3 regions of the Flavobacterium cupriresistens genome follow, and region 1 is predicted to be linked to each of the others. Evidence: riboswitches for the same ligand, from Rfam matches in the RefSeq annotation. Region 1 holds a riboswitch; each other region holds the start of a gene.
What was found. A riboswitch is a leader RNA that binds a small molecule or an ion and turns the genes downstream of it on or off. The one in region 1 is predicted to bind cobalamin.
Positions count from the first base shown of each region.

Region 2: linked by a shared signal. The riboswitch ahead of LNP23_RS09250 (PKD-like domain-containing protein) and the one ahead of LNP23_RS16765 (TonB-dependent receptor) in region 1 are both predicted to bind cobalamin.
Region 3: linked by a shared signal. The riboswitch ahead of LNP23_RS00505 (TonB-dependent receptor plug domain-containing protein) and the one ahead of LNP23_RS16765 (TonB-dependent receptor) in region 1 are both predicted to bind cobalamin.

Region 1 covers NZ_CP087134.1:3,959,772-3,963,059, reverse strand. The annotation lists gene LNP23_RS16770 (NAD(P)/FAD-dependent oxidoreductase) at 1-779, shown strand, start outside; cobalamin riboswitch at 1,394-1,599, shown strand; gene LNP23_RS16765 (TonB-dependent receptor) at 1,717-3,288, shown strand, end outside.
Region 2 covers NZ_CP087134.1:2,072,502-2,075,789, reverse strand. The annotation lists gene LNP23_RS09255 (hypothetical protein) at 364-696, opposite strand; cobalamin riboswitch at 911-1,145, shown strand; gene LNP23_RS09250 (PKD-like domain-containing protein) at 1,267-2,400, shown strand; gene LNP23_RS09245 (hypothetical protein) at 2,910-3,215, opposite strand.
Region 3 covers NZ_CP087134.1:101,502-104,789, forward strand. The annotation lists gene LNP23_RS00495 (adenosylcobinamide-GDP ribazoletransferase) at 145-942, shown strand; gene cobC (alpha-ribazole phosphatase) at 927-1,469, shown strand; cobalamin riboswitch at 1,533-1,740, shown strand; gene LNP23_RS00505 (TonB-dependent receptor plug domain-containing protein) at 1,768-3,288, shown strand, end outside.

The sequences.
Region 1 (3,288 bases):
GAGGACCTACCGGAGTGGAAGTTTCAGGAATGTTTGCTGAAATGCGTAAAAATATATTACTCAAAGAATATCCGGAATTAGAAACATCTGCCAGCAATGTCTATTTAGTAGACGGAGGAGATGCTTTACTGGCTCCAATGAGTGTAGCTTCACAAAAAGATACTTTAGAAGCGTTAACCAAACTGGGAGTTGTAGTAAAACTAAACAGCCGTGTTACCGATTATATTAATGATACCGTTCATTTTGCTAACGGAGAAACGATTCAGACCAAAAATCTAATTTGGGCAGCCGGTGTTTCGGCTAAACTTTTTGAGGGTATTCCAACAGAAAGTTATGGTCGTGGCAGACGTATGGCAACGGATCAATACAATAAAGTGAATGGTCTTGAAAATGTATATGCCATTGGCGATACTGCTATTTTAGCCGGAGATCAAAAATTCCCCGACGGGCATCCTCAGGTAGCTCAGGTTGCCATTCAACAAGGGTTAAATCTGGCTAAGAATTTTAAAGCGATGGTTCACAACAAACCTCTTAAAGCTTTTACTTACAACGATAAAGGCTCGATGGCTATTATAGGGAAAAATAAAGCGGTAGTAGATTTACCAAGTCCAAAATGGCATTTTAAAGGATTTTTCGCCTGGATTATTTGGTTGTTTATACACTTAATATCGTTGATTACTTATAGAAACAGACTGAATACGTTCTGGAACTGGATGGTGGCTTATTTTGCACGAGATCAGTCTTTGAGAATGATTATCAGACCGGATAAGAGGAGTTAAAATTTAATATTTGAAATTCCAAATTCCAAACGCTAATTTGTTTTTTTTTGTCATTTCGAATTTAGAGGCATTATGTTTAAAAGATAGGCGATTTCGGGAATAAGCCTTCGACTTCGCTCAGGGTGACATTTGGGAGAAGTATGGAACTTGGAATTTTAGTATTGGAATTTCAGCCCCTTTTTTTGTCATTTCGACAAAGGAGAAATCACACACGTAACTCGACAAAGATTTTCCTTTCTTAAGCGAAAATACTATTGTGATTTCTCGTACCTAGAAATGAATAGTCTGAATTCCAAATTCCAAACGCTAATTTGTTTTTTTCGTCATTTCGACGAAGGAGAAATTACATCCAATATTCCATACAGTGCGTGCTCAGCGTGTGTGATTTCTCCTTCGTCGAAATGACAATAATGTGAATTCCAAATTCCAAAAATTTAAAAAGCCGGAAACTTACGTTTTCGGCTTTTTGGTTTTATTTTTTTTTGTTGTTTTCTACTTATTTGGATTCAATAAGATACCAGTAATTAAAAGTCTTTTCACTCGGAAGATGTTTTTATTTTATTAGGGTAAGAGCAATTGTATTAAATAGTTCTTAATATTATAAAGATAATTGTATATTTGCCGCAGATTTTGGTCTATTTTTCTAAGTTTTTTTAGAGAATAGTTAAAAGGGAATCAGGTGTAAATCCTGAGCAGACCCGCTACTGTAAGTTCTATATAAGTCTTTAAACGTTTCTAATGCCACTGTTTGCTACAGCGATGGGAAGGCTGATTTAAAGATAGAATAAGTCAGGAGACCTGCCATAATCACATAGTTTAAGACTTTCGTGGTATAAAGTTGAAGAACAAGAATATTCCCTGCTATTTTTATAGTCGGAATGTGTCTTATTGCTTCTTGTTATTTACATCTCTGAAAGTTTATTTAATAAAATCAGTGATGCATAATACCACAAAAACGCTTGTATTCTTTTTTATTGTATTGATCCCGTTTTTACCTCAAGCTCAGGTAAAAAAGGACAGTTTACGGGTTTTAAAGGAGGTAATCTTAAAATCAAAACCCTATCAGGAGGTAATTCCCGTACAAACGCTTTCAGGGAAATTACTCGAAAACCTGGCCAGTCATAACGTTGCCGACGCACTACGGTATTTTGCAGGAACCCAAATCAAAGACTATGGCGGACTTGGTGGCCTTAAAACGGTTGATGTACGTAATATGGGAACCCATCATGTAGGTGTTTTTTATGACGGAATTCAACTGGGTAATGCACAAAACGGAGTTACAGATTTAGGGAAATATTCCTTAGACGACATGGAATCTTTAACCATGTACAACGGACAAAAAAGCGAAATATTTCAATCTGCCAAAGACTTTGCTGCGGCTTCTACGATTTACTTAAGAACGAAACGACCTGTTTTTGAAGGCACAAAAAAAACGAATCTTTTAGTACGTTACAAAACGATGTCTATCAACTATATCAATCCTTCATTCCGATGGGAACAGAAGTTGAGCGATAAAGTAAGCATGAGTGTAAGTTCGGAATACATCAAGTCTAATGGGCAGTACAAATACAGATACACCAGAAACAATCAGGATGGTTCTTTGGCTTATGATACTACAGCGACCCGAATGAACAGTGATATTGAAGCTTTAAGAGTAGAATCAGGGCTTTACGGGAAAATAAATAAAGGTTCCTGGGATGCCAAGGTGTATTATTACGATTCAGATAGGGGAGCACCGGGAGCTATTGTGGCGAATAAGTTCAAAGACGGTTTCAGGCAATATGATAAGAATTTTTTCGCTCAGGCTTTCTTAGTGAAAGAAGTTAGCGAGAAGTATAAATTTCAGGCCAGAGCAAAATACGGCTACGATTACACACATTATGTTGCTCGAGATACGACCAAAATTTTAGGAGAAACAGTAACCGAAGGCGCCCAATCCGACGATAGTTACTACCAACAGGAAATCTATTTCTCCGCTGTTAATATGTACAGTATAACGCCAACGTGGGATGTGTCATTATCCACAGATTTGCAATACAACCGATTAAATGCAACAAGAAAAGGAATCCAAACCTTATTTTCTTATCCACAACGTTATACGGCCTTAGTTTCTCTTGCCAGTTCGTACCGACTTGGAGGACTTAAAGTCTTGGGAAGTCTTGTAGGCACGCATGTACAAGAAGAGGTCCGCTACAATGCAAAAGCTCCGGATAAAACAGAAGTAACACCTGCGTTGTTTTTGGGTTACACTCCATTTAAAGGACATGATTTTAATCTAAGAGCGTTTGCAAAACGTATTTTCAGAATGCCCACTTTTAATGATTTGTATTACACCATGGTTGGCTCCAGTACTTTGAGACCGGAATATATGAACCAGTACGACCTTGGTTTTACCTACAATTTGCCTGTAGGGAAAGGTTTTTTTGATGCCTTTTCGATTCAGGTTGACGGTTATTATACCAATACCAAAGATAAGATCGTAGCAGCACCAACCGGAAATTTATTCCGC
Region 2 (3,288 bases), 1.9 Mb from region 1:
TTTAATACTTGCTCTCTTTGAAATTACACACGGCGGTTTTTTAGACCTGTTTTTATTTGTCAATCCTATTACTGCAGTTTTTATTCTTTTTGATATTTATAAAACGGTAAAGTCGGACGACTCTAAAAACTACAAAATCATCAAATAAATCCGTTGGATACAATTAATTTTAGCACATAGATTACTAAGCAATAAAAATACGCAATTTTTCTTATCTCTCTTCCATTTGTCAGGCTGAGCGGAGTCGAAGCCCCTTTTACCTAACCAGCCTTCGACTTCGCTCAGGGTGACAATAACTCATAAAAGAACCTTTAATTGATATCTAGAAGGCGTTTTTATGTGTACTAAACTAATCCTATCAAATCAATGATCAGCATTCAAACGAAGTTTATGTACTTCATCGAACAATTCCATTTCATCATCCGGAAGAAGTTTTAAGGCCATATCGAGCAAAGTCGCTATATCTATTTCCTGCTCAGACATACTATCTGATAAATAAGGATCCTCATTTTTAAGTACACTAATACTTGCTTTAAGTAAAGTAGAAACCATTAGGTTTAATTCGCTGTAAGAAGATACTTTTAGCGCTACTTCAAACGAATTATTTGTATTGTCCGGTTTTAGTTTTGTAAAATACCCTCCCTTGTTCATTACTTCTAAAAGTGATACGAACGGTTCTGTGTGTTGTGTTTTCATGTTTTTCCATTTTAATTCAAATTTGACATTATATTTTCTAAAAACGGTTATCATATAAGATACCCAAGAATTATTTAACAAATTTTTCGTACAAAAAAGCACGTAAGCAAAGCAAATTGTCGTAGAATATGGGATGCGATTTCTCCTTCGTCGAAAGAACAAAAGACGCTTATTTTTTTTTGAAATTAACATTAAAAGCACCAAAGAGTTTATTTACATTTGTACGCGCAATGGTTCAACTGCATTTTTCGGTGTAGTTGATTAAAAGGGAATTAGGTGCAAATCCTGAACAAGCCCGTTACTGTAAGTTTCATGCAACATTTTGACAGATTGCTGTTGATTTTTCAAATCTTCAAAATCTAATCTTTTGCCACTGCATTTTTAGAAATGTGGGAAGGTTGCTCAAAATGGAAACAAGTCAGGAGACCTGCCACTGCTTAATAGTTTAAAGTTTTCGTGGAGCAAAACTTTAAGGCCGGACACAAACATCAAATTCAAATTTGGTTTTCGTTTTCGTTTTTTTCGCTTTTAAAGCAAAAACAAGAATAGAAAATAATACTCTTTTCGTTTATGAATAAAATTTTAATTGCATTAGCCACAACTCTATTCCTCACCGGATGTTCCAAAGATGAGACACCTTCCGAAGTGGTATTACCGGAAGTAACATTTGATGAACCAACAAATGGTTTTACAATTGATAAAATGCAATGGTTTCACCTCCAGCCTAAACTTAAAAATCCGGATAACGTGACTTATACCTGGCTGTTAAATGGAAAAATAATTGCGACCACACTTGATCTAATGTACGTGTTTGCACAAGCCGGAACCTATAAAATTGACTTTAGAGTAAAAAACAATTCCGGTGAAATCTTTAAAAAAATCACCGTTAATGTAAATGAAAAAACCTATCTGAACGGAGTCAAAAATGTCTTTGAATTCTTTCCTGCTCCCGGGCAATTTACAAATGCGCTACCCGAAGCAACTGTAAAAGACACTGACGAAACCATGCGAAAAAAAGCAGAAACGACACTTACAACAGGAAGCTTGGTAAGTCTTGGCGGATTTGGAGGTTATATCGTAATGGGATTTGACCACACAATTATCAATAAAGAAGGCAACGATTTTATTGTCCTTGGAAACGCGTTTAGCAATTGGGCCGAACCCGGTATAATAATGGTTTCCAGCGATGTAAACAACAACGGAAAAGCAGATGACGAATGGTACGAAATTGCAGGTTCAGAGCACAATAAACCAACGACCATCAAAAATTACGAGCTGACGTATTACCAACCCAAAAGTGAACCTGAAAACCCATCGGAACCCAATTACATTCGTTGGACTGATAATCAAGGGCAAACGGGTTATATCTCTAAAAATGCTTATCACAGCAATCCTTTCTATCCAACCTGGAAAGGCACCAGCATTACCCTAAAAGGAACTTTCTTAAAAGCCAACCTATTCGATAAATCCGGAACAGGCACGTATTGGGTAAACCCCGCCTACGACTGGGGCTATGCCGACAATTGGTCCAACACCGATGAAAAAGCCCAAATCGATATCAATTGGTCCGTAGATAAAAAAGGAAACCCTGTAAAACTACAAGGAATTAACTTCATCAAAGTCTACAATTCAAACCGTGCCGAAGGTGGATGGCTAGGGGAAGTTTCTACCGAAGTTTCTGGTTTTAAAGATTTGAATTTATAATAGCTTCAAGCTATTGGTTTATACGAGAAACCATCGTGAACTTTATATAAAACCTAGCGCTCTTTGTGGTTATTTTATAGATCATTTGTCTGCTGTTTTTTAACCGCAAAGAGCGCTGAGTTTTTCTTTTTCACGCAGATTTAGCAGATTGAACAGATTTTTTATAAGAGGTAAACAGATCAGCCTAATCTGCTAAATCTGCGTGAAAAAAAATAGGTACAAAATTTAAAAGGATTTACTATACTATAATTAAACTTCGCAACCCTTGCGGTTAAGCCTACACAAGAATCTATATTCCATAAAAAACATACATAACATGTGTGATTTCTCCTTACATCGAAAAGACAAGCATTACGCAGCAAAAAAACATAACCAACAAAATAATTCGTGCCAATTCGTGAAATTCGTGTCAAACATTTTTCTTTGTAAAGCACTAATCCTCCTCTATGAAAACAAAAAAAAGACCATCTCAATAGACAGTCTTCCGTATTTTTACTAAGTAAAATGACCTAAGCCATAAACAAAGCATACTTATTATAATCGTACAAAACCTTATCGTAAGGCACTAATTTAGGATTTATTACTTCAGAAGAAGCATCAAATTTAATCCCGTTATGTTTTCTGAACAAATAGATCTCTTTCAGGCAATTTGATAAACTCTGGTGAATAGACGTGGTAAAAGTTGGCAATTGCTTGTCACCTACCAATAAATCTATTTGATAATTTGAACTGCTTTTAGAAAGGTTATTACCAATGATTCTTATTGTAAATTGTGTCTCCTTTCCGTATTGTTCACCTTTATATTGTACTACCATAATTTTATAATTAAAAGGGTTAATTTAAGATTTTATTTTTCATCCCAACATTGATAACTAAAGTTATGAAAAA
Region 3 (3,288 bases), 1.9 Mb from region 1:
AATAGAAATCCACTAAAAATTCAGAAAAACATTAATTTCAAAAAAAGAAAGCCTTTGTACAGATTCAATTGCCAACATCTTTAGATGTTGGTTTCATGAAAGCAATCAAACTGGCTTTAGCCAAATAACTACATACTCTTACCAATGAAAAAAGAACTCCATATATTCTTCACTGCGCTCATGTTTTACACCCGGATTCCATGTCCAAAAAACATTGATCATAATCCCGATTATCTAAATAAAGCAACACGCTATTTCCCTTTGATAGGCTGGATTGTTGGAAGTATTTCCTTTTTGGCATTTTATTTTTTTTCTCTTTTTCTGTCGGTAGAAACAGCTGTGATACTCGCTTTTATTGCTTCTATATTAACTACAGGAGCTTTTCATGAAGATGGCTTTGCAGATGTTTGTGATGGTTTTGGCGGAGGCTGGACCAAGGAAAAAATACTACTCATTATGAAAGACAGCGCTATTGGTGCCTATGGTGCCATTGGTTTGGTTTTGCTTTTTTTATTAAAGTTCAAACTGCTTTCAGAATCTATAGCACCTTTTCAAGTTCAGGATTCAACAGCACTTTTTCAAATTTTCTTATTATTTGTTTCAGCTCATGCTTTGAGTCGTTTGGCAGCGATTAGTATCATTTTCACTCATGAGTATTCGCGTGATGATGCTTCAAGTAAAAGCAAACCCATTGCTAAAAGCAATACCTGGAAAGAAATTTTGGGTTCCTTTTTCTTTGGATTAGTCCCTCTACTTGTGCTTTCCTATTTCAAATACCAGATTCTTTTGGTTTTAATTCCTGTTTTTTTGACCCGTTATTTTTTAGCGCGTTACTTTCAGAAATGGATTGACGGTTATACGGGCGACTGCTTGGGAGCTACGCAACAGGTGTGTGAAGTTGTTTATTATTTAGCGCTTCTTTTGATATGGAAATTTATTTAGTACGTCATACCGAAACGATCTGCGAAAAGGGCATTTGCTACGGACAATCTGATGTCGCTCTAGCAGAACCTTTTGAACTTATTTTTGAAAATATCATTTCACAATTGCCACAAGAAGCGATTCTCTTCTCAAGCCCTTTACAACGCTGTGTAATTTTAGCAAAACACATTCAAAACGAAATCAAAACCATTTCTTACCAGGAAGACAAAAGACTAATGGAAATGAATTTTGGAGATTGGGAAATGAAAAACTGGAATGACATTCTACCCGAACAACTTAATCCGTGGATGGAAGATTTTGTGACTGTTCACGCTACAAACGGAGAATCTTTTATTGAATTACATGACAGAACCGGTGCTTTTTTATCAGAGCAAATTTCAAAAAAAGCAGACCAACCGATAATTATTGTTACCCATGCAGGAGTCATCAGAAGCCTGCTTTGCCACCATACTTCACTCCCGCTGAAAGATGCTTTTCAGAATAAAGTCGATTTTGGACAAGTCGTCAAAATAAACCTACAGCTGTAAATTTGTTTTAGGAATTCACATAAAAAACAGACCAAATTTGAAAATTCAATAATTTTAACTTTATCTTTGCAAAAAATTTAAGGTTGTGTTACTGATTTATTTAGCACATTAAAAAGGGAATCAAGTAAAAACTTGAGCTGTACCCGCAACTGTAAGCTTAGTTCAGAAATGAATGCTTGTTGTTAACTACAAAACCACTGCTCGCTTTGGCGAATGGGAAGGTAAACAACAAGACGCGAGCCAGGAGACCTGCCTTTGTAACTAATATCGAACTCTCGGGAACAAGAGTTTAGAAATTATGACTTTAAAAAAACGGTTGTCTTTTTGTTTGCTCTTATTGTGTCAGATCCTTTTGGCACAGAATGATTCTATAACAAAATTGAAAGAAGTGATTGTTTCGGACACCAATCTTAAAAAATACTCGGGCACACAATCTGTTCAAACCTTGAATGATTCTGTAATTAACAGAAATCAATCATCCTTAACCTCTCTTTTAAATTACAATACGGTTATCTATTTTAAAGAAAACGGACTCGGAATGACTTCCGGACCTTCCTTTAGAGGGACAACCAGCGCACAAACCGCAGTCATTTGGAACGGAATCAATATTAATTCCCAATTTTTAGGTCAAACTGACTTTAATACGATCGGGACACGTGATTTTAATTCCATAGCCGTAAAAGCCGGAGGGGGAAGTATTTTATACGGAAGTGGCGCTATCGGCGGAAGTATTCACCTTAATAATGATTTGAGTTTCAAAAAACAATTCTCTAATCATTTGTTTTTTAGCGGTGGAAGTTTTGACACCTACAGCGCAAATTACCGTGCTGCCATAGCATCAGAAAAGTACAGTCTTCAAGTCAGTATTTCCAGAAACAGTTCTCAAAATGATTTTAAATATCCGGGAACAATCGATCAAAAAAATCTAAATGGTGCGTACTATAATACTAGTATGAATACCTCATTTGGATATAAAATTGATCCGAAAAACACCTTAAAATTATACAGTCAGTTTTACGATTCAGAACGTCACTTCTCACTCACTTCTCCAAGTGATACTAAAGCAAAATACAATGATTTTAACACCCGTAATCTTTTAGAATGGGAAAGTGTTTTTGATCGTTTTACTTCTAAGTTAAGAGCTGCTCATATTGGAGAATCTTATAAGTATTTTGGAAACATTAATTCGGAACTCTTTACCTATGGAAAAGTTGAGACTTCTATTCTAAAATATGATTTAGCCTTTGATGTAAATGATAAAATCAAATTAAATGCTATTATCGATTACACTCGAAATAAAGGATATGGTTCAAGTATTAATAATGTAAAAAGAGAAATCGGTTCTGCCAGTTTGTTATTGCGTCATTTAGTAACGGACAGATGGGATTATACCGCCAGTATTCGTCAAGAAGTAACCGACAATTACGGAAATCCATTTCTTTTTTCTTTTGGAACAAGATACCAATTCACAGACTTTTATCGTATAAAATTAAACGCATCAAAGAATTTCAGAATGCCCACTTACAATGACTTATTTTGGCAAGGAAGCGGTAATCCTGACTTGAAACCTGAAACTTCTTATCAAGGTGAAATTGGCAATGAGTTTTTTACAAAAAATTTCACTCTTTCTGTAACTGCATATTACAATGCAATTCGGGACTTGTTACGCTGGGTTCCTAAAGAAGGCAGCGGTGATGTTTGGTCTCCGGAAAACACAGACAAAGTTAGAGCGTATGGTGCAGAAGTGCTCTTGGAATGGAAAACAAAAATAGAAAACCACAACTTCACACTCAATGGGACTTATGCGTATACCATTTCA